3 regions of the Glutamicibacter sp. BW80 genome follow, and region 1 is predicted to be linked to each of the others. Evidence: riboswitches for the same ligand, from Rfam matches in the RefSeq annotation. Region 1 holds a riboswitch; each other region holds the start of a gene.
The links. A riboswitch is a leader RNA that binds a small molecule or an ion and turns the genes downstream of it on or off. The one in region 1 is predicted to bind S-adenosylmethionine.
Positions count from the first base shown of each region.

Region 2: another riboswitch for S-adenosylmethionine. It lies ahead of CIK76_RS00605 (flavin reductase family protein); the one in region 1 lies ahead of CIK76_RS09335 (methionine ABC transporter ATP-binding protein).
Region 3: another riboswitch for S-adenosylmethionine. It lies ahead of CIK76_RS18035 (aminotransferase class I/II-fold pyridoxal phosphate-dependent enzyme); the one in region 1 lies ahead of CIK76_RS09335 (methionine ABC transporter ATP-binding protein).

Region 1 covers NZ_NRGV01000031.1:215,097-222,596, reverse strand. Annotated here, with positions in the region: gene CIK76_RS09355 (acyl-CoA dehydrogenase) at 1-772, shown strand, start outside; gene CIK76_RS09350 (LLM class flavin-dependent oxidoreductase) at 837-2,240, shown strand; gene ggt (gamma-glutamyltransferase) at 2,322-4,145, opposite strand; gene CIK76_RS09340 (ASCH domain-containing protein) at 4,395-4,910, shown strand; SAM riboswitch class I at 5,187-5,276, shown strand; gene CIK76_RS09335 (methionine ABC transporter ATP-binding protein) at 5,423-6,457, shown strand; gene CIK76_RS09330 (methionine ABC transporter permease) at 6,454-7,149, shown strand; gene CIK76_RS09325 (MetQ/NlpA family ABC transporter substrate-binding protein) at 7,175-7,500, shown strand, end outside.
Region 2 covers NZ_NRGV01000001.1:129,382-136,881, reverse strand. Annotated here, with positions in the region: gene CIK76_RS00615 (AMP-binding protein) at 1-90, opposite strand, end outside; gene CIK76_RS00610 (PQQ-dependent sugar dehydrogenase) at 230-1,351, opposite strand; SAM riboswitch class IV at 1,585-1,701, shown strand; gene CIK76_RS00605 (flavin reductase family protein) at 1,808-2,308, shown strand; gene dnaB (replicative DNA helicase) at 2,963-4,318, shown strand; gene CIK76_RS00595 (MFS transporter) at 4,672-6,060, shown strand; gene CIK76_RS00590 (DNA-binding protein) at 6,070-6,258, shown strand; gene CIK76_RS00585 (GNAT family N-acetyltransferase) at 6,255-6,587, opposite strand; gene CIK76_RS00580 (pirin family protein) at 6,602-7,500, opposite strand, start outside.
Region 3 covers NZ_NRGV01000075.1:31,014-38,513, forward strand. Annotated here, with positions in the region: gene CIK76_RS18030 (cystathionine gamma-synthase) at 1-482, opposite strand, end outside; gene CIK76_RS18035 (aminotransferase class I/II-fold pyridoxal phosphate-dependent enzyme) at 479-1,789, opposite strand; SAM riboswitch class I at 1,910-2,000, opposite strand; gene CIK76_RS18040 (LysR family transcriptional regulator) at 2,239-3,180, opposite strand; gene CIK76_RS18045 (DUF1852 domain-containing protein) at 3,303-4,295, shown strand; gene CIK76_RS18050 (methionine synthase) at 4,313-5,353, shown strand; gene CIK76_RS18055 (YdeI/OmpD-associated family protein) at 5,651-6,223, shown strand; gene CIK76_RS19705 (hypothetical protein) at 6,410-7,354, shown strand; gene CIK76_RS18065 (hypothetical protein) at 7,461-7,500, opposite strand, start outside.

The sequences.
Region 1 (7,500 bases):
CGGGCGGAAGTTCTATTGCACCGGCACCATCTTCGCCGACTGGACCACCGTAGCGGTGGCGCACCCGCAACTCCCAGGGCGCCAGATCGCGGTAGTTTCCACCCAGCACAGCGGCGTGAAAATCCTCGATGACTGGGACGGTTTCGGCCAACAGCTCACCGGTACCGGCAGCACCGAATTCCACGAAGTTCCGGTGGACACCTTCATGCCGGAGGACCCCACGGATCCGGAAGCCGCGATCTTCCAACTCGTGCTCATGGCGGTACAGGCCGGAATCGGACGCGCGGCACTGAACGACCTGCGCTCCTCGGTGCAGGCGCGTACCCGCAGTTTCAGCACCGGCACCGGAGTTCCGGTGCACCGCGAACCGCAGGTATTGCAGCTCGTCGGCGAGGTCTCCGCCGAAATCTTCGCCGCGGAGTCCGTGGTCATGGGCGCGGTGCTGGAGGTCGAATCAGCCATGGCAGATGCGAACCTGAATGCCGAGGAGCGCTTTGCCGTGTGCGAACTGGCGGCCAACCGCGCCCAGACGATCGTGCAGCCGCTGGTCATCGGTGCGACCAGCAAGCTCTTCGACGCGCTGGGTGCATCCTCCACCCGCAATAGCTGCAATATGGACCGCCACTGGCGCAACGCCCGCACCATCGCGACGCACAATCCGGCGATCTACAAGGCGCGCATCGTGGGGGACTACGAGATCAACGGCGTGCAGCCCCAACGGCTGTCCGTCACCGGCACGGTAACCGGAGCAAACCGGTTCTCCGGCAGCTAGGCAACACTCTTCGAACACTGATTTTTAGACTTACCAGATTTCTTCTATGGATAGGGGCACACCAATGAGCGAGAACAAGCGCGAAATCCTTTTTAACGCCTTTGATATGAACTGCGTAGTGCACCAGTCGCCGGGCCTCTGGCGCCACCCGGATGACAAGGCGTCGACCTACAACACCCTGGGCTACTGGACCCACCTGGCCAAGGTGCTGGAAAAGGGCAAATTCGACGGGCTGTTCCTCGCCGACGTGCTGGGCACCTACGACGTCTACAAGGGCACCAACGAAACTCCGCTGCGCAGCGGTGCACAGGCGCCGGTCAACGACCCGATGATGCTCGTCTCCGCGATGGCCGCGGTCACCGAGAACCTCGGCTTCGGCGTCACCGCGGGTACCGCCTATGAGCACCCTTATGCCTTCGCGCGCCGCCTGGCCACCCTGGACCACCTGACCAATGGCCGCGTGGGCTGGAATGTGGTCACCGGCTACCTGCCGTCGGCCGCCCGAAACATGGGCCAAGAAGACCAGATGGAGCACGACGAGCGCTACAACCACGCCGATGAGTACCTCGAAGTGGTCTACAAGCTGCTCGAAGGCTCGTGGGAAGAGGACGCGGTGCAGAACAACAAGGAATCCGGCGTCTACACCGACCATTCCAAGGTGCACCCGATCAATCACGAGGGCAAGTACTTCAAGGTTCCAGGCATCGCCATCACCGAGCCAAGCACGCAGCGCACCCCGGTGATCTACCAGGCCGGCGCCTCCAAGCGCGGCACCGAATTCGCCGCGTCGAACGCCGAAGCGATCTTCGTGAATTGCCCAACGCGAGATTTGCTCAAAGAAGCGGTCGCCAAAATCCGCGACGCTGCCGAAGCCGCAGGCCGTGGCCGCCACGACATCAAGATCTTCGCCATGCAGACCATCATCACCGCCGAAACTTCGGAACTTGCCCAGGCAAAGTTCGAGGACTACAGCTCCTACGTGGATATCGACGGCGCGCTGGCATTGCTTTCGGGTTGGACCGGCATCGACATGTCCGCTTACGGACCGGATGACGTGATTGGCGACGACGTGAAGTCCAACGCCATCCAGTCCTCGGTGGAAACCTTCAAGAAGGCCAGCGGTGATACCGGCAAGCCATGGACCATCCGCCAGCTGGCCGAATGGATCGGCGTGGGCGGATTCGGTCCGGTCTCCGTCGGTTCCGGTGCCGAGGTTGCCGAGAAGCTCATCGATTGGGTTGAATACACCGACGTAGATGGCTTCAACCTGGCCTATGCTGTCACCCCAGGTACCTTCGAGGACGTCGTCGAGTACGTGGTTCCCGAGCTTCAGGCACGCGGGGTCTACAAGACCGAATACACCGAGGGCTCGCTGCGCCACAAGCTCTTCGGTGAAGGTGACCGGGTGAAGGACACCCACCGTGCCGCCCAGTACAAGATCTCCAACCGATTGGCCACCAAGGCCTAAATCCTTGAAGATCAAGCGCTAGCAAAGCCAGCGAGTCCCCGCGAAATGTTGAATTCCGCGGGGACTCGCTGGCTTTAACGGCTATTTGGCCGGGTTCACCACCATGGCCGAACCGCCTCCGCGGCGGGTTGGCTCGGCCGCCGCGATCAAGGTCCCGTCTGCGGCGATTTCCACCGCCTCAACCGCACCGATCTCAGCCTGCGGGGTGAAGGAATCACCGGCGGCGGTGAGCTTGTGCCCGAAAGCCTCAAGCGCCGGCCCATAGGCCTCGATGAATTCGGGCTCCGCCGTCACCGCCGCGGTATTGCGCTGCGAGGCGCGCGGGGCCGCGATGGCTTCGCTCAGATCCATGCCCAGGTCAATGCGGTTCACCAGGGTCTGCAGCACCGTGGTGATGATGGTGGAGCCGCCGGGGGAGCCGATGGCGAGCATCGGTTCGCCATCGCGCAGCACGATCGTGGGCGCCATCGAGGAGCGCGGACGCTTGCCCGGCTCGATCCGGTTCGGGTCGGCGGGATCGTACACCGTGGAGAAATCGGTCAGCTCGTTGTTCAGCAGGAAGCCGCGCTCGGGCACCACGATGCCCGAACCTCCGGTCTGCTCGATGGTCAGGGTGTAGGAGACGACATTGCCCCAGCGGTCCACCACCGAAAGGTGGGTGGTGGAGATATTCTCGGTATCCTGCTCAACCACCGGCTCGCTGGTTGCCGCAGGGCACACTCCGTCATAGCCCTCGATATCGCCCGGAGCCACCGGCTTCTCCGCGGCCTGTTCGGGGTTTACCGCGCACGCCCGGTCGACGCCGAAGAGCTTGTCGGTCAGGATTTCGGTGGGAACATCCACAAAGGCCGGGTCGCCGACAAACTTGCCACGGTCGGCGTAGGCCAGGGCTGTCGCCTCGAAGTAGTGGTGAAGCGCGGTGGGCCGCTCCATGCCGGCGAGGTCGAACTCGCCGAGAATATTCAGCGATTCACCGATGGTGGTTCCTCCGCTGGAGGATGGCGCCATGCCGAAAACATCGAGGCCGCGGTAGCTGACCTGGGTTGGCTGCTGCTCCACGACCTCGTATTCCGCGAGATCGGTGGTGCTCACATAGCCAGCCGGAACCGGGAGTTCGATGTCCGCGGACGTGGGCGGAGCCTGCACCGTCTGGGATATTTCTTCGGCCATTTCGCCCTGGTAGAACGCCGAGGGGCCCTGCTTCGCCAGCAACCGGTAGGTCTGGGCAAGATCCGGGTTCTTGAAGATGCTGCCAACGTGCGGCGCATCGCCATCGGGCAGGAATAGCTCGCTGGTGGAGCCGAAGGTCGCGAAGCGTTCCTTGTTATCCAGGGTCTGTTCGCGGAATGTTTCATCGACAACGAAGCCGCGTGAAGCTACCTGGGTGGCTGGGTGCAGAACTTTCTTCAGGCTTTGGGAACCCCAATTGTCCAGCGCGCGCTGCCAGGTGGCCAGGGTGCCGGGCACGCCGACCGCCACGCCGCTGGTCACCAGTTCGGGAGTGAAGTTGTAGGGCTCGCCGGTTTCCGGATCGATGAAGGCATCTTGGGGCATTGCTGCCGGTGCGGTCTCCCGGCCGTCGATGGTGCTGATTTTTCCGGTTTTCGCGTCGTAGTACATGAAGTAGCCGCCGCCGCCGATGCCCGCGCTATAAGGCTCGGTCACGCCCAGCGCGGCCGCCGTTGCGACCGCCGCATCAACCGCGTTGCCGCCTTTGCGCAGGATCTCGATTCCGGCGGCGGTCGCTTCCGGGTCTACGGAGGAGACTGCGCCGCCGCTGCCTTTGGCCGTAGGCGTTTTGTCGGTCGCCCTGGGATCGGCGCTGGCCGGAAGGGCGGTGAAAGTTCCCAGTCCCAGCGCCAGTGCCGCGGCGCTGGCGATAGCTCTCGTACTTGCTCGTGACATACTTTGATCTCCTGAAAAGGTGGGGATGAAGCAAGCGCCAATTTACGGGAGAAGCACCTGAGACTTAGGCTGTGACACGCGTCACCGCGCATGCTTGTCGCTCATTACGCTCAGGTGAAGACTTCACTAGCGTCGGATTCACCGCCGTCGCCTCAAGGGCTTCGGAGGGCATGCCGCCACCGCGGCAGCCAGCGATCCGGCCACCGAATACAGCAGCTTCGGTGGCCGGACTGCGTTTAGGCTAGGAGAATGAGCAATGAACCTACCTCCGAGCTGCCCCCGGTAGATCTCGCCGCCGCCGCGCAAATGTGGGCTGACTACCGAAACAGCTGTGCCACCGATCCGGGCGACTACGTGGTGGAATACTTCGGAGACAGCGCTGAGCTCGCCGAGGCACTGCTGCATCAGGTAACCCACGGGCAGAAACGTGCCACCTCAAGCCTTGAAAACGAGTACCTTGCCGAGAACGAACCGCTTCCGCGGGTCGGTTCGCACTGGATCGCCTGCGACGGCTCCGGGACACCGAAAATTATCCTGCGTACCAGCGAGGTGACGCTGAAATCATTCGACCAGGTGGATGCAGATTTTGCCTTTGCCGAGGGCGAGGATGACCGTAGTCTGGCCAGCTGGCGCCGGGAACACGAAAAGTTCTGGAAACGGACGCAGCAGGCAGATTTCGCCAAGCAGTGGGAACCGGCAATGACCGGCGTGCCCGGTGAGCGGATCGTGTGCGAACGCTTCGAAGTGGTCTGGCCGCGCAGCTAGCTTCCAGGCACCTAATTCATCTCCACCTTTCGGTTCTGGAAGCTTGCTTTGCGTTCAGGCCCAGGGGCGTCCTCGCACCCGCCGAGTTCTCCTGAGTCAAGATGCGAATTCAGCGTCGTCACGTGGCGACATATGACGGGTGAGTCGCGCATTTATGGCCGGTTTTCCGCCGATCTGCGCACCGAGGTCGACTTCATGACGCGTATATAACGTCATGGTTGTTCACGAAGCGGGCACGGGCACAGACTGAAACTGTTCGATTCACCTATCGAATGGTAACCATCCAGAGCGACCGAGAGACCTGGCTCAACGACGTCGCAGCAACCACCCTCACGGGGCCGGTGCTACAGCCAGGACCGATGGAGCAGTCTGAAACACCGGCTTTGTTCCCGAGATTCAGAGCCTGGCGAAAGCCAGCGGCATCCTGAATCCGTGGATCGTCGCTGTTTGAGACTCTGCGCGGTGCCAGCACCAAGGAGAACAAATGCAAACGACGTTATCTGGACGATCACATGATTGAGATTCGCCAGCTGCATAAGCACTACGAAACGGCCCAGGGCCGTGTGGAGGTCCTCAAGGGGATCGACCTGGACGTTCAATCGGGGACAATCACCGCGGTGGTTGGGCCCTCAGGCGCCGGGAAGTCCACCTTGTCCCATTGCATCTCGCTGTTGGAAAAGCCCAGCAGCGGTCAGATCCTGGTAGAAGGCAAGGACTTGTCGGTGCTCTCTGGCAAAGAACTATGCGCCGAACGTCGTGCCATCGGCACGATCTTCCAGAACTCGGCCCTTTTGCGCCGCATGACGGTAGCCGAAAACGTTGCGTTGCCGCTGCGAAACCTGGGAGTAGTCCACCACGAGATGGAAAACCGGGTCGCCGAACTCCTGAATCGCGTAGGTCTGGCGGATTGGGCAAATTCGTACCCCGGAGAACTTTCCGGTGGCCAACGCCAACGCGTGGGCATTGCCCGAGCGCTGGCGCTGCGTCCGCGTCTGCTGCTCTCCGATGAAGCAACCTCGGGGCTCGACCCGGAATCCACCACGCAGGTGCTGGAACTGCTTGATTCCCTGCGCACCGACTTGGGCTTGGCGATTATCTTGATCACCCACGAGATGGATGTGGTGCGCCATATCGCCGACCGCGTCGCGCAACTCGATGGCGGTCGAATCGCCGAGTACGGCGAACTTCGAGGCCTGGTAGCGGATCCGGGATCGGTGACCGGTTCAAAGCTTCTGCCATTGCGCCCCGATCTGGTGCCCGCCGGCTACGACTTCACGCTGACCGTGGCCTACCAGGCGGCAAATGTGGACCCAGCCTGGATATCCCGGCTGGGAACCGAACATGGCGCGCGGGTCGCGCTGCTCGGTGGCTCCGTGGAAGCACACCACGAGGGAACGCTGGGCCGCGTTGAAATCGGTCTCGCGGGCATTGCCGCAGAACGAGCTATTGCCGTCTTGGCTGGATGGGGATTGCGCGCCACGCCACGATCCCAGCAGCTCCTCGCGAGTGTGGCCGACCGCGCGGAACGCATCGAGGTGGCGGTATGAGAATCCCAACCGAAAGCGCAGCGGTCGGTACCGACACCCCATGGAACGAACTGCCCGCCCTGATGCTTCCTGCCTATGGACAGACCTGGGCAATGGTCGGCATCGTGATGGTCTTGGTGATCATTTTTGGCGGCATCATGGGTTTGGCGCTGTTCAACACCGACCGGCAGGGTCTCTTTCCGCACGACAAGAGCCATGCGGCACTGAGCTGGTTCGTCAACATGGGACGCTCATTGCCGTTCCTGGTCTTGATGGCGGCGATTATTCCATTCACCAAATGGGTGACCGGAACCACCATCGGCATTTGGGCAGCAGTGGTGCCGATGACCATTGCGGGCATTCCCTTCTTCGCGCGGCTCGTGCAGAACGCGCTCAATGATCTGCCTAAGGAGAACCTGGCCGTCGGGCTGGTGACCGGTGGATCGCCGCTGCAGATCATCGGGGCAACCCAGATCCGTGAGGCGCTGCCCGCCCTGGCCTCCGCCGTCACGCTGAACACCATCTCGATGGTCGAGTATTCGGCCATCGCGGGAACCATCGGGGCCGGCGGCATCGGCTATCTGGCGGTCACCTACGGCTATCAGCGGTTCGACATGAATGTCATGCTTGCCACGATCCTTGCGCTCATTCTGACCGTGCAAGCAGTCCAATTCCTCGGCGATCGCATCGCCCGCGCGCTGGCCCGCCCCTAAGCGCCCTAGAACAAACGAGAAGAACATGACGACTTCACCCAAAGGCCATGACCATGGCTTCACTCTGCGTAAAAACACCGCGAAACTGCCTTGGACCATCGCGGCATGCGCGACCATTGTGGCGCTCGTCCTTGGCGCGTTGCTGGTTCAGCAAAAGTCCGCTCCAGCGCTCGCGTCCACCGAGCCCGGCAAAACGAATTTCAAGGTCCATTTTGAACCGGCAATGGCCGGGGAAGAGAAGATCCTGAAATTCGTGGCCGAGACCATCGCGCCGGATTATGGAATCGAGATAGAACCCATTGGGCTTCAGGATCCAATCCAGGCGAACCGCGCCGTGGCCGAAGGGCAGTT
Region 2 (7,500 bases), on a different contig from region 1:
CACCGCGGTCTTCGACGGATAGACCTCGGCCGAACGCTGCAGGAATCGCAGGGGTGTGAGTTCCGAGTGGTTAGCCTGAGTCATGACCATGTGTGCGATATCCTTCGATTCGTATCCGTGGTTTCCTTCAGCCTGCGCCTGTGAGCTGAAGCACTTGCGACCTTCATGGTGGCATGGACCTCGGGTTCAATCCAAGAACCGCAGTATCAATTCGTTCAGTGGCCGAAATTCAGCGCCGGGTGGCAGTTCGGTCGATGAGCGTCTCCGGGGAGATGCCGAGAATCCTGTCGTCACCCTCTTGCGGGGTGCCGCGACCGTCGGTGTTATTCGTCAGCACCCAGAGCTCGCCGGTCTCGCTGACCTTCACGTCCCGCAGGCGCCCATGGTCACCTACGAGGAACTCGGTGGAATCGTGAGGCGTGCTCAGCTCCACGGTTCGCAGGCGCTCCCCGCGCAGGTTGGCGATGTAGAGGACCCCGTCGTAAATGGTGATGCCGCTGGGGCTCGCGGACTGCGTGCTCCATTGCTGGATCGGGTCGCGGTATTCGGGATCTTCCGCAATGCCTTCGTGCGCCGGCCAGCCGTAGTTGGCTCCGGGCTCAATAATGTTCAATTCATCCCAGCGGTTCTGCCCAAACTCGCTGGCATACATGGTTCCGTCGGGAGCCCAAGCGATACCTTGTGGATTGCGATGGCCGAAACTGAATACCGGCGAACCGGGGAAGGGGTTGTCGCCGGGGACCTCGCCCTGAATGGTCAGCCGCAGGATCTTTCCGCCTAGACTTTCCAGATCTTGAGCCGAGGATTCATTTCCAGCGTCTCCCACGGTCGCGTAGAGCATCGAATCCGGTCCGATGGCTAGACGCCCCCCGTTGTGAATTCCTGCCGATGGCAATTCGGACAGGATCGTCCGCGGATGACTCAGCGCGAGCGCACCGCTGTCGCCGGAAAGTTCGAATCGCTGGATGCGGTTGCCGTCTTCTGCGGTGGAGTAGGCGAAAAGGTAGGGCTGTTGAAAGGCCAGCCCAAGCAGTCCGCCTTCGCCACCATGAACTACGTCGTCCAAGCGGATGATTTGCCGGGCAGTGCCCGCTGAATCTATTTCCACGATCCGCCCCGAATCGCGTTCTGAAACGATCAGCGTATTTTCGGCGAAGACCATGGACCAGGGGGCGGCTAGCTCGGCTGCGATCCTTCGCGGTTCGGGCGACTTGGTATCGACTGCCCTGCTGCTTGACGTGGCGCCGGGGGAACGCGGTGCTTCGGCGGCGCATCCGGTGAGCATCGCGGCGCAGGCGAGAATTCCAAGGAAAACCGTGATCTTCGGATTACCAGCTATTCGAGGCCGCATGGTTTCAGGCTAGCAAGATCCGTTCGCTATGCAAGAGGCTGGGCGCTTCGTATCGCACCGAAGGGGAGCGGTATCAGCGGGCCGCGCAGCCGCATCCGAACCCTCCGGTGATTGAATAAATTTCCGATGGACCCTCGAATACTTGTGGCTCATCGAATTTTGGGTTGAATATTTCGATTTGCGAAGCAATTTGTTTGACGCGCGGGAGCTTAGGCCAATATCGTTTTAATCAGAATCATGAGCGTCAGCTAAAGGCCCTGGCTAGCTGGCCGGCAACCCTCTATACGGTAGCGGGGTGCTCCAGGTGAAGATTCGGTGTCGCGCAACACCGCACGATACAAGTACCGCACATCGAGGCGTTAAACCTTCGACGGCGGGTAAGAGCAAGTCAAAGCTGCTTTAGCCTGCCGCCGACCGTCGCCGTACCGGTGGGCATGAAGCAAAGGAAGTCAAGGCATGTCTTTGAATCAAGAACTTGACGCACTGACGCTGCGCAAGGTTTTCGCCCAGCACCCATCGGGAATTGCCACTCTGTGCGCCGAAGTCAACGGGGAAAAGACGGGAATCGTCGCCTCCTCATTCACCGTAGGGGTTTCCTTGGAACCGGCGTTGGTGATGTTTGCCGTGCAGAAAACCTCGAACACTTGGCCGAAGCTGCGGGACGCAAATCGAATCGGCGTTTCGGTGCTCAGCGAGCGCAATGAAGGGGTCTGCAGGCAGATCGCTTCCAAGAGCGGAGATCGATTCCGCGGTGTGGACACCCACACCAGCGACGACGGCTCGTTGTTCATCCATGACTCAACGCTGTGGCTCGACACGACGATCTACAGTGAGGTTGAGGCCGGAGACCATTGGGTCATCCTGTTGCAGGTCCATGGCCATAAGGTCGCCGAGCATTTACCGTCGATTTTCCATGATTCACGATTTCACTCGTTACCAGTCCCGGAACTCGTCTAAATAGTTGTCGTCGCTTCGCGCCACCTGTCATTTTCGCTGACATGTGGCGCGCAGTCGTTTAACTGGCCCGGCGGGCTCGGACCGCGCGGGCGCGTTAAGTTCATATGACCGCAGAGGGGTGCTCTGCATCGAATTGTGGATTACTCGCCTCGAAGTTACGTTTCAGTAGCTTTTTGGAGCGGTGACTACCGCGTTCTTCACGAAGATTCTTTCCACAAAACTATCCACACCTCTGTGGATGGTACGTTGATAAGTCGGTGCAGCAGGTTGAATACACCGGAATCCCGCGAGTTATGCTGTGGATAACGTCATTTGCGAAGGTTGACTCTACAAAGAAATTAACTTTCTATCCACAGGTGTGCAAACAACAAACTCCAAGTCAGATAGTCATTAGCACAACTTAAGTGGGGTAATCCACAAGCTTCTCCCCAAGTCGCACACAGGGTCATCCACAGCTAGAGGGGGATTATCCACAGATCTTGTGGATAACAGAGTTTGCGGCTATGGATAAGAGACCTACTGTTGGCTTTGGGACTGATATATCCACAGGTACCGCCGACACGATAACGTCGGTTGGCGGTGACATGCTTGAGTGTTGCCATCATGGCACAAGGGTATTTCCCAGAGGGTCAATAGGGGATGGAAGTGTCAGTTATGAGCGCGGAGCCGGTCTACGAGAGTCAGGGTTCGGAAGCGGGTCGCACCCCGCCGCAGGATATTCCTGCCGAAATGTCGGTTCTTGGCGGCATGATGCTGTCGAAGGATGCGATCGCCGACGTGGTCGAGGCGCTGCGCGGAACAGATTTCTATCGCCCGGCCCATGAATCCATTTTTGACGCAATCATCGATCTCTACGGACGAGGCGAACCAGCCGATGCCGTGACGGTCTCCGATCTGCTCACCAAGCGCAGCGAGATCGCCCGCGTGGGTGGCGCCGCCTATCTGCACAACCTCATCCAGCAGGTGCCCACCGCCGCGAACGCCGGCTACTACGCCGAAATCGTGCGCGAACGCGCCGTATTGCGCCGCCTGGTCGATGCCGGGACCCGGATCGTCCAGATGGGCTATTCGCCCGATGGTGAGGTTGACGCGATCGTCAACGAGGCGCAGGCCGAGGTGTACAAGGTCGCCGAGAACCGCAACAGCGAAGACTACGTGCGCCTGAGCGACATCATCGAGGGAACCGTCGATGAGATCGAGAATGCGGCGAACGCCGGCGACGGAATTACCGGCGTGCCAACCGGGTTCTACGAATTCGACGAACTGACCCAGGGGTTGAAGGGTGGTCAGATGATCATCATCGCCGCCCGCCCCGCAGTGGGTAAGTCGACCTTCGCCCTGGACTTCGCCCGTTCCGCGGCAATTAAGAACAACATGGCCACCGTCTTCTTCTCGCTGGAAATGGGCCGCAACGAAATTGCGATGCGCCTGCTCTCGGCAGAAGCATCCATCCAGCTGCAGGATCTGCGCAAGGGTTCGGTGGAAGACGCACAATGGACGAAGATTGCGACCACGATGGGTCGCTTGAACGAAGCTCCGCTGTTCATCGACGATTCGCCGAATATGTCCATGATGGAAATCCGCGCCAAGTGCCGACGGCTGAAGCAGCGCAACGAGCTGCGCATGATCATCCTCGACTACCTGCAGCTGATGAGCTCGGGCAAGCGCGTGGAATCGCGCCAGCAGGAAGTGTCCGAGTTCTCGCGTAACCTCAAGCTGCTGGCCAAGGAACTCGATGTTCCGCTGGTTGCCCTCTCGCAGCTGAACCGTGGTTCCGAGCAGCGCACCGACAAGAAGCCTATGATCTCGGACCTTCGTGAATCGGGATCGATCGAGCAGGACGCCGATATGGTAATCCTGCTGCACCGTGACGATGTCTACGACAAGGAAAACCGTCCGGGTGAAGCCGACGTGATCATCGCAAAGCACCGTGCCGGCCCCACCAAGACCATCACCGTGGCGTTCCAGGGCCACTATTCGCGCTTCAGCAACATGCAGAACGACGGCTAGCCTGCCGAGGCAGGCCTACGGCACAGGGAAGGGTCCAGAAATCCGCAAGATTTCTTGGCCCTGCCCCTTGGTTCAGCTGCGTTCTCCGTGCATCGCTGCGTGCCGTTGATAGTGCTGAAAGCGCCGTCCATTCGCGCCGCACCTGGGGCTGGCTGCCTAGAAAAGGCCAAGAACACCGCTGGAGAGTATCCCGGTAGCTCCCACCATCAGCGCTAGGCAGAGCGCGGTGATCTTGACCAGTCGGCGACGCGTATCTTCGTTAAGCATGGGTTCAGCTTACAAAGCCATGCGGTGCATCCACTAACCATCGGTGCCGAATCGGCGTCCGAGACGTTCAATGAAAGAATGGCCGCATGCCATCACCACGTGACTCTGCGGTAGATTCCGCAACGGTTGAGTCGATCTATGCCGCCAAATATTTGGCGACCACCCTGGGCATGTTCGTCCTGGTCTTCTCGGTGGGTTTCGAAGCGTTGGCGGTTTCCACGATCATGCCGCTGGTCAGTGAGCTGCTCGATGGACAGAAGTACTTCGCGCTGGCCTTTGCCGCACCGATTGCCAGCGCGATGCTTGGCATGGTTGCTGCGGGAGAGGTTTCGGACCGAAGAGGCCCGAAGATTCCGCTGTACGCTTCCGTGGCTATTTTTGCCGGCGGCCTGCTTATCTGCGGCACCGCGGCGGATATGCAGGTGCTGATCCTCGGAAGAATTTTGCAAGGCATCGGTGGCGGCGCCGTGACCGTGGCAATCTTTGTGCTGATCGCTCGGGCATATCCGGCAAAATTGCACAGCAAAATTTTCGCACTTTTCGCCGCCGCCGGGGTGATCCCGGCGTTGCTCGGACCGTGGATTGCGGGCCTGATCGCCACATACCTCGGTTGGCGTTGGGTATTCCTTGGGGTGCTGATCTTCATCGCCTTCGCGATCGTGGCGGTCATCCCGACCCTGCATCGCATGGATTCTGCACGCGATGCAACCCTCGGTCCGGTCTCCATCAAGCGGCTACTGCTCGCGGGGTTCACCGGGGCTTCGGTGATCGCCATGAACCTGCTTGGGCTCATGGACAATGGGTGGCCCTCCGTCGTCGCCCTGCTGTCAGCGTTGGCGCTCGCCCTGTTAGCGATCCGGCCGCTGCTGCCCGTAGGGACCTTCAGCGCCCGGCGTGGAATGCCAGCCACGGTGCTGACCCGATCGCTGGTGGCTGGAGCATTTTTCGGCACAGAGGTCTACCTGCCGTATTTGCTGCGCGAAGACTATTTTCTGCCTCCGGACCGCGCGGGTCTGGTGCTCACCGCCTCCGCATTGTCCTGGGCCCTGGGCTCGTGGCTGCAGGGGAAAGCCGGTGAACGTTTAAGCAATTCCGCATGCATCGGAATCGGCGCCCTGGCCGGGGCGTTTGGCATCTCCACCGCGCTTTATGCCGCGTTGTTCCACCCGCCGGTGGCCATCATCGTGGTTGGTTGGGCGATAGGCGGATTTGGAATGGGAATGATCTTCCCACGCCAAAACGTGAATATGCTGGCCCTCTCCGGCAAGCAGGAACAAGGATTCAACTCCTCGGCGATGACCATGGCGGATGCGCTGGGCAACGCGGGAGTGACCGCGCTTGGCGGGGTCATCTTCGCCACGGTGGCAGTGGGGCTGGGCTTCGCCGCGGTCTTCGCCTTCTCGTTGTTCCTGATCATCGTACTGCTGGTCGTTACGCCGCGGATCGAATCCCCGGCGGCGGCTGGCCCTAAGTAGCCCAGGCGTATGGAAACTGAGCTCCCAGCCATCGGCGCACCGGCCACCAGGGCGCTGCTAAGCGCTGGTATCACGAGCCTCGAACAAGCGGGCGAAACCGGCGAGAAAGCGCTGCTTCGGTTGCATGGCGTCGGACCAAAAGCGCTGCGCATCCTCCGTGAAGCCCTGGACAAGCAGGGTCTTGAGCTGCGCAGCTAGGCGCGTGGCAGGACTTTCAGGTGCTCTGGGGTCGTCGCGACGAGGTGTGGCTGGTATTCGGCGTGCTTAGCGACATAGGCCTTGACGTACGGGCAAACTGCCACGATCTTGGCTCCACCGGCGATGGTGTTGTCCAACGCGAATTTCACCAGCACACTGGCCAGTCCTTGTCCGCCGTATTCTTCGTCCACGGTCGTGTGGAAAAAGATCCGCTCGGTGCCAGCGGAACCGGTGAATTCTCGAAAGTGGGTTGCGCCAATGACCTTTCCATCATCGTCCAGTGCATATCGCCGACGTTCGGGCAGGAAAACAGGTGTGATTTCGCTCATTTGGTGGCCGCTTTCTAGGAGGGGTTAACTCGTGTACGTAGTCGGACGGTAGGTAGCGCCGGCGCCGGCAATGGCGCGGGAGTGTTTTCCGGGAATGGGCCAAAGCGGTCCTCCGAGCTGTCTCCTGGTTCGGCGCCGATTTCCGCTTGGTACTGCGCGCGGAATGCGAGGACTTCTTCATGGCTGCGTCCCACGAAGTTCCACCACATGAGGATCTCCTCTTTAAGCGGCTCTCCGCCGATCAGCAAAGCGCGGACCGGCTGCTCGCCGGCAGTGATGCGCAGCGTGGTGCATCCGGCCCGGACGAAGCCCAGTTCGCGGTGCTCAAGTGGTTTGCCGTTGACCGTCGGGCGGCCCTGATCAACGAGTACACCGTGTTCGTGATGTGCGGGGACCACGATTTCGACCTCGGTATGCGGGTCCAGATGCAGTTCGGCCCCGCTGAGTTCGGTATGCGTCTTCACCGGGGAGGTGAGGCTCTGCTCGCCAATCGCGAGAGTGCCGAGGAAAACGTTGAGCATCCATCCTTGGCCGTATATCGGTTCGGGACGGTAATTTTCGAAGGTTGGTTCCATATTGCGCACCCGGTCAGGCAGGGCGGTCCATAGCTGGGCTCCGTGCAAGATCGTGGTTTCTTCGCAGAGCATTTCGGAATGCGTGATTCCGTATCCAGCGGTCATGAGGTTCAATTCACCGGGGCGCACTTTGGCCTTATGCCCGGCCGAGTCGATGTGTTCGATTTCGCCGGAGAAAAGCCAGGAGACGGTCTGCAGTCCGGTGTGCGGATGCCGTGGAACGTTCATCCCGCCGGTGAGCGCTACGTCGTCCGGTCCGTAGTGGTCGAGGAAGCACCACGCGCCGATCAGGCTGCGCTGTTTCTGCGGAAGAGTCCGGGAGACCGTCATGGCTCGCG
Region 3 (7,500 bases), on a different contig from region 1:
TCCGCCCAGCCGGCAAGATCGGCGATGCCCAGCAGCGGGTTGGAGGGAGTCTCCACCCAAAGCAGCGCGGTGTTCGGGCGCACCGCTGCGCGCACCGAGTCCAGGTTGGTGATATCCACCGCAGAAGAGGTGATGCCCCATTTGCTGTGCAATTTGGAGATCAGCCGGTTGGTGCCGCCGTAGCCGTCGGCGCCAAGGACGATGTGATCGCCGGGTTCGAGGACCGCACGCAGCAGTGCGTCTTCGGCGGCGATGCCCGAGGCGAAGGCGAACCCCGCGGCTCCGCCTTCCAGGGCGGTGAGCTGCGCTTCGAAGCCATCGCGGGTCGGGTTCGAGCCGCGGGAGTATTCGTGCCCGGAGCGCAAGACGTTGATTCCGTCCTGGATGAACGTGCTGGTTTGGTAGATCGGTGGGACCACGGCTCCGGTGTGCGGGTCTTTATGCTGGCCGGCGTGTACGGCGAGGGTGTTGAAGCCGCTCATGATGCTCCTTGGGTTTGCGGGGCCAGGGCCCGGTTTAGTGCGCCGTCCAGCGCTTGGGTGAGGTCGGCGAGCAGATCGGCGGGGTCTTCAAGCCCCACCGAAATGCGCAGGGTGGAGGTGTTCAGGCCCGCGGCGAGAAGTTGCTCCGCGGAGAGCCGGCAGTGCGTCATGGTGGCCGGGTGGGCGACCATGGTGCGGGTATCGCCCACATTTGCGGCCAGGGAAATCAGCTGCAGCCCGTCGATCACCGGGGACACCAGCGAGGGGTGGGCCAGTTCGATGGCCAGCACGCAACCGGTGCCCTTGGGCGTGAGCTTTTTGGCCAGCTCGTGGCTCGGGTGGGCCGGCAGCGAAGGGTGGTGGATGGCCGCAATGCCCGGGTGATCTGCAAGTTCCTGGATCAGGGTGCTCACGCTGCGCTGCACGTGTGCGGCACGTACCGGCAAGGTTTCGATGCCGGTCAGAATGCCTTGGGCGCTGGCCGGGGCCAAGGCCGGCCCCAGGTCGTGCAGGAATTTGGAGCGGACCAGCATGGCGTAGGCGGCCGATCCGTGGCGTTCAAGCAGCGAGGCATTGTTCAGCCGCACTCGCGGGGCGGCGATTTGCGGCCAGCGGGTGGAATCCGAGAAATCGAACTTCCCCGAGTCCACGACCACGCCGCCGAGCACCGAGCCGTGTCCGGCTAGCCCCTTGGTGGCCGAGTGCACCACAATGTCGGCGCCAAAATCCAGCGGGCGAATATTCAGCGGGGTGGCCAGCGTATTGTCGACGACCACCGGAATGTTGTGCTCGTGCCCGATCGCCGAGATAGCGGGCAGGTCCGCCACGGTGCACAGCGGGTTGGAGACGGACTCCAGGAAGAACGCCCGGGTGTCTTCTTCGATGGCCCCGGCCCAAGCTGCGGGGTCGGCCTGGTCGACAAAGCTGACCCGGATGCCGAAGTCGGAAAAGGTGTCGGTGAACAGGTCCACGGTGCCGCCGTACAGCGAGGAGGAAACCACGATGTGCTTAGGACCCTGGGTCAGGGCAAGCAGCGAGAGCGCAACGGCCGACTGCCCCGAGGCGGTGGCTACCGCTTGGGCTCCGCCTTCAAGGGCGGCCACCCGCTGTTCCAGGATGGCCACGGTGGGGTTGCCGGTGCGTGAATAGGTGAAGCCGGACTGGCGCAACGCGAATTTTTCGATCGCTTCTGCGTGCGATTCGAACTGGTACGCTGCGCAATTGTGCAGTGGCGGCAGCATCGGGCGGAAATCTCCGCTCGGACGATACCCTGCATGGACCGCGTCGGTTCCTTGGCGTTGGCTCATAGCTCCTTCTCGTTTCTGATCCACGAGAGAGTGCACCGAACACCCGGCGACATACCGCCCCTCGGCCGACCTGAGGCCACAACGGTACGAAGCATGGCGCCTTATGGCACGTTCGGAACTGCTCCATCGTTCCTGGCATTAGCACCTTTCGGTTTCCCGATGGTTGCTGCGACGTCTACGAGCCAGATCTCTCGGTCGCTCTTGATGGGTTGTTGTTCTTCCATGGTTGGACATCGGCATCCGGCGGCGCAAACGACGCCCACACCCGCGCTTCATACAGGGGCACCTGGCTTCACATCCCGCGCCAGTCCCGTAATGGGGCCCGGCCCGCAGTCCCTTTGTGACGCGCGGCAACCGCCAGAATCCTTGAAGAGCCAGGGTTTTGCGCAACTATTATGTCGCCGGCGGTCCGCCAAATGACACGGTGTTACGTCTTGGGGCCCGGGGATTCAGTCCAGGAGCTCAACTCCGAAGCTTGAGACGACCGAGCGCACCTCGTCCAGATAGCGCCGCGCTTGCTCGGTCAGCGGAATCGCTGCATGGTCGATCCAGCCGATCTCGATGCGCTCATCGACATCCAGCGGGATGGCGACGATGGACGGGTCCAGCTCGTCGCTGATGATGCCCGTGGAGATGGTGTACCCGCCCAGGCCGATCATCAGGTTGAAAATCGTCGCGCGGTCCGAAACCTGGATTTCGCGCTTGCTGGAGCTGGTGGAGAGCACTTCCTCGGCGAAGTAGAACGAGTTGTTCGCACCCTGGTCGAAGGTCAAGCGCGGCAGGTCTTCGAGTTCCTCGAGCGTCACCCGCGCCCGGGAGGCCAGCGGGTTGCTGCGCGAAATGAAGATGTGCGGATCGGCGAGGAACAGGGGGTGGAATACGAGCCGGGACTCGCGCAGCAGCTTGTCGATGACCTTCCGGTTGAAGTCGTTGCGATAGAGGATGCCGATGTCGCTGCGCAGGGTGCGCACGTCCTCGATGATCTGTTCGGTGCGGGTCTCGCGCAGCGAGAATTGATATTCCTCGGCCCCGCTGGCCTGAACCATCCTGACAAACGCATCCACCGAGAAGGAATAGTGCTGCGTGGAGACGCCGAGCAGGCGACGGACCGAGGGACGCCCGAGGTAGCGATGCTCAAGCAGCTCCACCTGCTCCAGAACCTGCCGGGCATAACCAAGGAATTCTGCTCCCTCGGCGGTGAGCGTCACTCCCCTGGCCGAGCGGACCAGCAAGGTGCGTCCCACGCGGGCTTCGAGCTCCTTCATCGCCGCCGACATGCTCGGCTGTGCGACGTAAATTAGGTCAGCCGCCGCGGAGATCGACCCCTCGCTGGCGACCGCAATGAAATAGCGCAACTGCTGCAGTGTCAAACCACTCGTCCCCTGAACCATAGTGCGAGTCTATACGAATCCATAGTTATATCGAGTTACCTGATATCCTCGATCTCACTGCATGATGGACGCATCGACTTACTTTCGGCCGGCCCAGGCCACTGAGCACCAGATAGGCCACCATGGCAGACGCGTTCACCTTCAGCATCAGCACCACCAAATTCGACGAAGACTACACCCCCTGTGCGAGCTCACGAGTCACGACAAACTTCGCCAACCTGGCCCGCGGGGAAAACCGCCAGGAGAACCTGCGCAACGCTCTGACGATGATCAACCGCCGCTTTAATTCCCTGGCTCACTGGGACAATCCTCAGGGCGATCGTTATGAACTCGAGCTGGAGATCATCTCCGCCAATGTGCACTTCGACTCGGCGAACGCAGCGGAGCAGTTCCCGCTGCTTGAAGTCTTAGACACCACCATCGTGGACCGAGCCACCAGCACCCGCAGCCACGGCATGGTGGGCAATAATTTCTCTTCCTATGTGCGCGATTACGACTTCAGCGTGGTGCTTCCGGCGGCCGGCAACGGCTCCGGTGCCCCTAAATTGCCTGAAGATTTTGGCGAACTTCATGGCCAGCTCTTCCAGCACTTCCTGGATTCGCAGGCTTATCGTCAGCGCTTTGCGCAACTACCCGTGGTCTGCATCAGCGTCTCCACTTCCAAAACCTACTACCGCACGGGCAACAGCCACCCGGTCCTCGGCTTGGAATACCAGCAGGATGAGAACTCCCTGACCGATGCGTACTTCGGCAAGATGGGGCTGCGCGTGCGCTATTTCATGCCACCGGGCGCCGTCGCTCCGCTGGCGTTCTACTTCCGTGGCGACTTGCTCAACGATTACACCAATCTGCAGCTGATCAGCACCATCGCCACCATGGAGACCTTCCAGAAGATCTACCGCCCCGAGATTTACAACGCAAGCTCCGCTGCACCGGCCGTCTATCGCCCAAGCTTGGGGGCACAGGATTTCGCCCCGACCAGGATCTCCTACGACCGCGAAGAGCGCACCCGGCTCGGCGCAGTGCAGGGCAAGTACACCGCGGAGCACTTCATCACCCCGAACCGCGAATTGCTGGACCAGTGGGCCGCCACTTGCCCCGCTCCCGTCGCCTGAGAACCGAAAGACACACGATGACATCAAAGCTACTTCCCACCTCCATTGTCGGCAGCCTGCCCAAGCCTTCCTGGCTGGCGAAGCCCGAAACCCTCTGGTCTGATTGGAAGCTGGAAGGCGCGCAGCTGCGCGAAGGCAAGCAGGACGCCATGCGCGCAGCGGTGCTGGAGCAGACCCGGCGCGGCATCGACATCATCAGCGACGGCGAGCAGACCCGCCAGCACTTCGTCACCACCTTCATCGAGCACCTGACCGGGGTCGATTTTGAAAAGCGCGAAACGGTGCGCATCCGCAACCGCTACGACGCGAGCGTGCCGACCGTGGTCGGTGCGGTGCGGCGTGAGAAGCCGGTGTTCGTTGAGGACGCGAAGTTCCTGCGCTCGTGCACCGACCGCCAGATCAAGTGGACCCTTCCCGGCCCGATGACCATGGTCGACACGCTGTATGACGCGCACTACCGAAGCCGCGAGAAACTGGCCTGGGAGTTCGCGGCCATCCTCAACCAGGAGGCCAGAGAACTCGAAGCAGCCGGGGTGGACATCATCCAATTCGACGAACCGGCGTTCAACGTGTTCTTCGACGAGGTCGCGGACTGGGGCGTCGCCGCGCTGGAGCGCGCCTGCCAGGGGCTGAAAGCTGAGACCGTGGCGCACATCTGCTTCGGCTACGGGATCAAGGCGAACAACGATTGGAAGGCAACTCTCGGCGCCCAGTGGCGCCACTACGAGAAGTCTTTCCCACTGCTGCAGGCCTCCTCCATCAACACCATCTCCCTGGAGTCCCACCACTCCAATGTCCCGCTCGAGGTCGTTGAGCTGGTGCGCGGCAAAAAGGTCATGCTCGGCGCCATCGATGTGGCCAGCGAAACGGTGGAAACCCCCGAAGAGGTCGCGCAGACGCTGCGCAATGCACTTGAATTCGTCGACGCGGACAAGCTGGTGCCCAGCACGAACTGCGGCATGGCACCGTTCCCCCGCGACGTCTCGCTGGCCAAGCTGAGCGCGCTCAGCGCGGGAGCCGGCATCCTGCGCGAGGAGCTGGTTGCCGCACGCGTCTGAGCTGGCGACGGCCAATTCACGGATCGGCTTCATCTTGCACGCTGGGTCTCAGCCGCCGGCTGCGGAAGGCCCTAGCGAAGTTCTTGCATGAAGGCCGAAGACCCATCAGCCCCGGCACCAGCCGGAGGCTGATGGGTCTCGCCGTTCCAGAGCCGGGAAATAGGGCCAATCTCTGACCCGCGTGCCGGCCACCACTGGACGGAAACAATCACCATTGCAGGGACCGGTCCAGAGCAATCGTCCTGGCGCCGGATGCATCCCTAGCGGCAATCAGCAACTAGGGGCAGGATAGGTGCCATGGATCCTGACGATGCTTTGATTCTTCCCGACGTTGCCGCTTGGCGCGCATGGCTCGACGAGCACGAAGAAACCAGTGATGGGATTTGGCTGGTAGTTGCCAAAAAAGGTACAACTACTCCGACAACGCTGACGGTCACCCAAGCCCTGCCCGAGGCGCTATGCAGCGGATGGATTGATGCCATTCGTCGCAAGCGCGATGAGACGACCTTCCTCCAGCGCTACACCCCTCGGCGCAAGGCCTCTGTCTGGTCGGAGAAGAATACTGGATATGCCCAGGAGCTGATCGACCAAGGCCGCATGCGCCCGCGAGGGTATGCGGAGATCCAAAAGGCGAAGGACGATGGACGGTGGGAACGCGCGTACCAAGGCCAAGCCACCGCCCAGGTGCCGCAAGATCTCCAAGATGCGCTGGACCGCGCCCCGCTTGCTGCCAAGAATTTCGCCGCGTTGAAGTCACAGCCGCGCTATCACATCCTGCACCAGCTGATGATTGCCCGGACCGAGAAGACCCGGAGCGCGCGGCTTGCCAAGTTCCTGGCCGAGCTGGAAGCCACCGACACCGAAGGCTGAGGGGCCAGCTCCCTGTCCACGATGCGCAAAACGGTCAACGATGCTACTTCGTGCGGTTCCGCCGCCTAGGCTGATTCTCCGGGTTCTCAAGTAATCGAGCCGATGCGACCTTGCGCAAACTACGTTGATCCTAACTGTCGGTCGGACATGTCAGCATTGAGTCAGACCACTATCGAAGGATATTAATTGGACTCTCAGCTGCCTCTGCGAATACTTGAAGCCGTTGGACTGCTGCACCGCTTGGGCTATTACGGTCTGCGTGTTTTGCCCGGAATGAATGCCTCAGGTACGGCCTGGCGGATTGTTATTTTCAACGTCACGGAATGGAATTTCGAGGATGAGTTCGGCGACCCCTATAACGCGGAAGAGCGTTGCCTCTACTCCACCGCTGGCCAGAACGTCTTCAACAATGACATCCAATTTCCCGAAGACGTCAGCCATGTGAGCGTTGCGGAAGCAATTCTTGAGGCGATGCCGTCGCTCCAGCGCGGTATGCGCCAAGAGAGCGGAAACCAGCAATACACCAACTGGTACGCGATGCTTTTGTCCCAAGTTCATAGCCTGACTGATCTCCCCGTTGCCTACGCCGACTACTTCGACGATTCACTCGGCTGGGAGCTGGGGTGGTGCAGCAGGCACCGTGTGCCGGCGCCGCCGAAACATCTGCCCGCACCCACGCTCAGCAAACGCGCTGACAGCGACGAGCACTACGTGCTCGAGCTCTGCGATCAGGTGCTGGAGGCAAAGCGGACAGGCCAGCAAACGTTCCCCTGGCTCGTCGGCGATCCGTCAGCCAAGAATGGAAAAGTTAAGCCGCTACCGGTGGACGGTTATTGGGCTGAACTAGGAGTAGTCGTGGAATATCACGAAAGGCAGCACACCGAATCGGTGCCGTTCTTCGACGACAAAATCACGGCGAGCGGACGACGACGCGGCGAACAGCGCAGAATCTACGATGCCCGCAAAGCAGAACTCATTCCGGAGCACGACTTGAAGCTTGTCATCATTGATTTCAAGGACTTCAGCAACAAGCGCGGCAAGATCGTTCGAAAGCCTGCTGAAGATTTGAGAATCGTCGAATCGATACTCGCACAGGCTACGGAAGATCCCGCAGGAAATATCACAAGATAAAGATCGCAGAGCTACCTGCGGCACCCATCGGAACTGCAAGGCCAGGATGGCACATCCGGATCTGCGGCAACACCTTGGCACCGAGGTGCCAACGCGGCCGGCGAGGCTATTTGGTGCGGATTGCCTCGGTGATGGTGGTTCCCACG